2 regions of the Pantoea sp. S18 genome follow, and region 1 is predicted to be linked to the other one. Evidence: predicted binding sites of a transcription regulator. Region 1 holds the regulator's gene; the other holds the start of a gene.
What was found. The regulator LexA, encoded in region 1, represses DNA repair genes until DNA is damaged. The targets are predictions, from matches to a motif close to TNCTGTATGTACATACAGNA.
Positions count from the first base shown of each region.

Region 1 (3,416 bases):
GATATACCCACACAACGCGCTACTCATGTGCGCCGTATAAGGTAATTGTAGTAGCCGTTTCGCAGTTTGCAGAGAATTACAGATTAATCTGTAGGTTACGCTTCGCTTATTCAGGCGTTGAACCAGCTATCACGTTGCCAGTGACCTCGCCAGATCAGCCACAGCGTCAGTCCGCGTAGCGCCAGGAACACCGTCACTGCCAGCCATAAACCGTGATTGCCGAGCCACGGTAACGTAAGCAGCGATATACCATAGCCGATTGCCGCCATCACCATGCTGTTACGCATCTCACGGCCGCGCGTCGCACCGATAAACATGCCATCCAGCAGATAACACCAAACGCCAACCAGCGGCAGAATCACCTGCCAAATCAGATATCTGTCGGCCATCTCGCGAAGCGCTTCCAGTGACGTCAACATCGCCACTATTTGCGGGCCGGTTAACGCATAAATCAGCGCAAAGATCGCTGCGACGAAGCAAGCCTGGCGGCAAGCCGCATGCCAAACCAGCAACAGCCGACTGCGATCTTTGGCCCCAACAGCTTCACCTGAACAGGCTTCAACCGCGTAGGCAAAACCATCCAGCGCGTATGCGGTAAAAGTGAGGAACATCAACAGTACCGCATTGACCGCCACCACATCCGGGCCAATTCGAGCACCAAGGATGGTGAGTGAGGCGAAGCAAATTTGCAGCATTAAAGAGCGCAGCATAATGTCGCGATTGAGGCGGAATAGCCGCGCCGCATCGCCGCGCCAGCTAGTTTTAAGCAGAGTAAAGTGGATACCGCGCATTTTCAGCACGCGCGCTACCATCCACAAACCCACGCCCAGCGTGACATATTCTGCCAGCGCGGTAGCCGCCGCCGCGCCAGCCACACCCCAATGCAGTTTCAGTACGAACAGCAGATCAAGCAGGATATTTACCAGATTGCCGATGATCAGCAGCACCATCGGTGCCCGCGCATATTGAACGCCCAGCAGCCAGCCCAGAATCACCAAATTGGCTAAGGTTGCGGGCGCACTCAGCCAGCGAATCTCAATAAAGATTTGCGCCTGCTGCTGCACTTCCGGGCTGCCGCCCATCAAGGCTGCCGCCAAGCTGCTCACCGGCGTTCGTAGCACCATAAATAGCACGCCAAAAACCAGCGCAATCAGCAGCGGTTGCGTTAAGGCGCGCGCCAGCGCGGTTTTGTCATTGGCGCCAAATGCCTGAGCGGTCAATCCGGTGGTGCTCATGCGCAGGAATAGCAGAAGCATAAAGATGAAGCTGGTTGCCGTTGTGCCCACGGCGACGCCGCCGAGATAAATAGGGCTATCGAGATGACCAATAACGGCAGTATCCACCACGCCCAGTAACGGGACGGTGATATTTGACAGGATCATCGGCAGCGCTAGCCGCCAGAGTGTTTTATCTGAAGAGGAAAACAGCTGCATCAGCCCATTCCGTTATGTGCGGTAATCAGCATAATGGCGCCAGCGTGAGCCGCAGAAAGAGTCACAGAGAAGTAAAACAGCAGACTGCGGTCAGCGCAAATTCACACCGCCGCAGTTGGGGAGGATCAGAAACTGATCAGAGCCACTCGCCGTTGCGTACAATCCCGACAGCTAAACCTTCAACAGTTAGTGACTGCTCACGGGTATCAACAACAATCGGCTGGAAATCGGTGTTTTCCGGCAGCAGATGAACAATTGCACCCTGCTTTTTCCAGCGTTTCACGGTGACTTCATCATCAATGCGCGCCACGACAACCTGGCCGTTACGCACTTCCTGCGTTTTATGCACCGCTAACAGATCGCCATCCATAATACCGATATCTTTCATCGACATGCCGCTCACGCGCAGCAGGAAATCGGCGCTCGGTTTGAACAGATTCGCATCCACCTGATAGTGGGCTTCAATATGTTCCTGCGCCAGCAAGGGTTCACCGGCAGCGACGCGGCCAATCAGCGGCAGCCCTTCGCTCGGTTCTTCTTCCATTAGCAAACGAATCCCGCGCGATGCGCCGGAAACAATTTCAATTACGCCTTTACGCGCCAGCGCTTTCAGATGCTCTTCAGCAGCATTGGGCGAGCGAAAACCCAGTTGCGCAGCAATTTCCGCACGCGTTGGCGGCATGCCCGTCTGGTTAATATGGTCGCGAATCAGGTCATAGACCTGTTGCTGCCGTGCAGTTAACGCTTTCATCCCGCCCCCTGGTTGTTTATACAGTCGCTGTGAGTATATACAGGTATTCGCGAAATGAAAACCGTAACAGAGGGAAAAATCAGCGGTTTGATGAATCTGGAATCCCTATCTCAAATGCGTCCAGAGCAGCGCGATCCAGACGAACAGAGCCAGTAAGATAGTCAGCAATACGGCGGCCGATCCCATATCTTTGGCGCGGCCCGCGAGCGGATGTTGCTCCTGCCCGATTCGGTCAACCACCGCTTCGATAGCGCTATTAAGGATCTCAATGATGATAACCAGCACTACCGAGCCAATCATCAAGATGCGGGAGATGGTATCTACATCCAGCCAGCACGCCACGAGAATGGCCACCAGCGCGGCAACAGCTTCCTGCCGAAATGCGGCTTCGTGCTGCCATGCGGCACGCAGGCCCTGCCAGGAATAACCGGCTGCTTTCACTATTCTTACTAAACCGGTGACGTTATTTGCCATGTCTATGGAACCCTTGATCTATTTTGACGTCAATGTGTGGGCAGTATGAGGCGGCAGAGCCACAGACCTTCGCTGCGCTTTCTGGTATGCTTGCCGCGCTTTGCTAACAAGAGGCTTAAAGTTGTCTATGTCAGGTTGGCGTAAACTCTATTACAAATTATTGAATTTACCACTCTCTATTTTGGTAAAAAGTAAGGTCATTCCGACCGATCCCGTCTCTGAACACGGGATCGATCCGACTCGTCCGGTGATGTATGTTTTGCCTTATGATTCAAAGGCTGACCTGCTCACGCTGCGTGCTCAATGCCTGAAACATGATCTGCCCGATCCGCTGGCTCCGCTGGAGATCGATGGCACCCTGCTGCCGCGCCACGTGTTTATTCACGATGGCCCACGCGTGATTCCCTATTTCGTGGCCAATCCCGAATCGGTAAAGCTGTTCCACGATTATCTGGATTTGCACCGCAGTAACCCGCAACTCGACGTGCAAATGCTGCCGGTCGCGGTGATGTTTGGTCGTGCGCCGGGACGTGAAACATCCGGTGAATCCACGCCGCATCTGCGCGTGCTCAATGGCGTGCAGAAGTTCTTCGCTATTCTGTGGCACGGCCGCGACAGCTTTGTACGCTTCTCGCAAACCGTTTCGCTACGCCAGATGGCGACCGAACACGGCACCGATAAGTCGATTGCACAGAAGCTGGCTCGCGTGGCGCGTATTCACTTTGCTCGCCAACGTCTGGCTGCGGTCGGCCCGCGTC
Region 1 is NZ_CP142688.1:351,799-355,214, reverse strand. It holds gene dinF (MATE family efflux transporter DinF) at 111-1,433, opposite strand; gene lexA (transcriptional repressor LexA) at 1,570-2,184, opposite strand; gene VIJ98_RS01565 (diacylglycerol kinase) at 2,290-2,658, opposite strand; gene plsB (glycerol-3-phosphate 1-O-acyltransferase PlsB) at 2,786-3,416, shown strand, end outside.

Region 2 (3,416 bases), on a different replicon from region 1:
TGCAGCAGTTTCCGGATGATGTCGGTTGCCAGCTGCTCGCTGATCCAGAAGTACAAACCCGTGTGATCGGGGTTCAGCCACATTAATCCGTGCCAGAAAGGCGACTCTCCGCCTGGGCTCAGAATATCAAGGGTGACGTGCCGGCATTTGCGGTGCGTCAGCCGCAGGTGGACCGGAAACACGCCGCCCCACTCTCCCCGGATTTCACACTCCGTACGCCAGGCATCACCGGGCTTAAGCGCGTGCAGGACGGCACCAGTCATACGCTGACGAAACTCTTCGCCTCGCGCGCAATAGGATTCGTACTCACAGGGAGATAACGCCCGTAGCCGGGCAAGCGTCAACGGCTCATCTCGGGTCATCTCACCGCTGTGGCTGCTCATGTCACCGCCAGCCAGCCGACCGTAATAGCGGGATAGCTTGCCGCCACGAATATTTTCTTTAGACTGAATAACTGACATATCGGGTTCCTTTTAATTTGATTGTCACGCCCTGTGCGGAGTTGCAGCTCCGCCAGGGCGCTCTCTTCGAGTAGTCGCGGTTCTTAACGGTCCCGCTTCCGTGGACCCTGCCATGTTTAAAAAGGTATCGAGTCGTCAAAGTCTTCGGGAGGTGGCGGATAGTTCCCGAGCTCTGGCCATATAGCCTGCGGTGTTGTCTGCGGCTTTACTGGCCGCGACGCGCCCTTACCCCCTCTGCCCTGGCCTCTTTCACCCCCCATGGATTCTGAACGTTCAGGCTTCGCAGCCGGGGGCTGAATCTGATTAGCCGGCGCTTGCCTCGCGTCGGCATTACCACCGCGTCCGCCCAGCATCTGTAGAGTACCGGCTGCGTTGACGACCACTTCCGTGGTGTATTTATCCTGTCCGTCAGTGCCCTGCCATTTACGGGTGCGCAGCTGCCCCTCAATGTAGACCTGCGCGCCTTTGCGCAGATATTCTCCTGCCACTTCAGCGAGCTTTCCGAATAGCACCACGCGATGCCACTCCGTGATCTCCTTATTTTCACCGGTCTGCTTATCCCGCCAGTTTTCAGACGTTGCCAGCGTGATGTTTGCCACAGCCCCACCGTCTGGCATGTAGCGCACCTCAGGAGCCTGTCCCAGATTGCCGACCAGAATGACTTTATTGACGCCTCGTGCTGCCATACTTCTTCTCCTCTTGAACTGAGTTGTTCACCCCATCACCCGTTGAGTTTCGGGAGCCGCGGTGTTGACGTTTTTGTGGAACTCGACTGGTTCAATCCCCCGGTATTCACTTCACCCGTTTGAGATCCTTCGCCGCGAGGGCGTCAACCAGCGCGGGGGATGGCAGGCGTCCGGGGCGCCGGGGACATTTTTTTCTGGTCTAACGCAGTGGCCGGACAAAAATTTTCCCGGCGTTCATCCCATCCTGGACGACCAGGTCGCCTGTGCTTGTCTCAGCCCCTGAGAAAGGACTTAAACGGTGATGACTGAAGGAATGAACAGCATGATGCAGCGGCAACGGTGGCTGAGCGGCAGCCAAACGACGTTGCACCTCAGAGCGGTGGGAAGTCTGGCCGCCGCGGTTATCTGGGAACCGGGGTGACGCGGTAGTGAACCGGAAGGCGTGCGCGCCTCCGGCCAACTGTGAGTAAAGTCAGCCGTCAGGGTTCAGGTTTATATGCGCCCGACAGTGCCGTGCAGGGATACGTGAAGTGAGATAATCGAGAGAGGCGGGCTACAAACCTGCCCCTTATGCAAAACCTTTAACAATACACCGCAGAAGCTCACCGAATATGCAGCCGGTAAAAGGAGTCAACCAATCCGGAGTCGAATTAAAGAGGAGGATTATCCACATCTGCGCTGCACATACAGCTAAGAAAGCTGTGGATAATCTGCTGCATCGTCCGCTGACGGAAGGCCGAAGCATCATGGTGATTTTTTGAACACTCAGTGCGCAATAACATGAGACATTTCAGGGCTCGTGAAAATTATCCCCCCTCCCCTGCCCGCAGCATCTTGCGCCGTGGTTAAAGTCAGTTAATACTACTGTAATTATATACAGCACACTGGCAGGAAATTTGATTATGTTTCACACCCTCAGGCTTATTAATCCGGCACAAAATCCGCCCCCCAGCTTCCGTCCACTTTTTCTGGAGCGCGTGCCCTGCGGGTTCCCGTCCCCCTGCCAGGATTATGCTGAACAGGAGCTGGACCTCAATGAACATCTGATAGCCCATCGCTCAAGCACTTTCTTTCTGCGGGCTGAGGGTAACAGCATGCAGGATATCGGACTGTACGATGGCGACCTGCTTATCGTTGATCGTTCACTGAAACCAGAGCACGGCGACGTTGTTATTGCGGAGGTCTTTGGTGAGTTTACCGTCAAGCGCCTGCTCATAAAGTCGCACGGCCCGGTCCTTCAGCCCATGAATCCTGCCTATCCGGTCATTACTCCTGACCCTGAGACGCTTCAGATCTTTGGCGTCGTGATCCATTTTGTTCATACGACGCGTCGGAGAAACTGACGTGTTTGGCCTGATCGATGTGAACTCGTTTTACGCGAGCGTAGAGAAAGCATTCCAGCCATCACTGAGGAATGCACCTGTCTGCATTCTTTCAAATAACGACGGTTGCGTAATCGCTCGCAGTAAAGAGGCTAAGAAATACATTAAGATGGGCGAACCTTGGTTCAAAATTAAGAACCAGCAGTACCCCGAGAAGATCCACTTTTTCTCCAGTAATTACGCCCTTTATCATTCCATGAGCACGCGCGTGATGTCCTGTATTGAGGAGATGGTTCCCCGGCTGGAGGTTTACTCCGTCGACGAAGGATTCTGTGACTGCCGGGGGATAGATCTGACAATGACCTATGAAAACTTTGGCAGAATGATCCGTGCCCACGTCCTTCAGTGCACCGGCCTGACGGTGGGATGTGGGCTGGCGCCAACGAAAACGCTCGCAAAATCTGCCCAGTGGGCGAGCAAGGAATGGCCTCAGTTTCACGGCGTGCTGGCATTAACGCCCGATAACCCCGGGCGCATAGAGGCGATGCTTTCCCGACAGCCGGTTGAAGAAGTCTGGGGTGTTGGCTCCAGGATAAGCAAGCGACTTAATCTTCTAGGCATTAAAACCGCGCTCGATCTCGCCCGCACCTCCCCTGTTTTCATCCGTAAAAACTTCAGCGTCGTGATGGAAAGGACCGTGCGGGAACTCAAAGGCGAAGCCTGCATTGAGATGGAGGATGCCCCTCCGCCAAAGCAGCAAATCGTTGTCAGCCGCAGTTTCGGAGAACGTATTACAACCTATGATGCGATGCGCCAGGCTATATGTACCTACGCAGAACGCGTTGGCGAAAAGCTGCGTGCTGATCGGCAGTTCTGCCATCACGTGTCAGTTTTTATCCGCACGTCACCCTTTGATACCGGGCAGCCCGCTTACGCCAGCACGGCGT
Region 2 is NZ_CP142690.1:65,952-69,367, reverse strand. It holds gene VIJ98_RS24770 (conjugation system SOS inhibitor PsiB family protein) at 1-461, opposite strand, end outside; gene ssb (single-stranded DNA-binding protein) at 578-1,147, opposite strand; gene umuD (translesion error-prone DNA polymerase V autoproteolytic subunit) at 2,050-2,490, shown strand; gene umuC (translesion error-prone DNA polymerase V subunit UmuC) at 2,492-3,416, shown strand, end outside.
Region 2: the regulator LexA is predicted to act here: its motif matches at 2,010-2,029, upstream of umuD (translesion error-prone DNA polymerase V autoproteolytic subunit).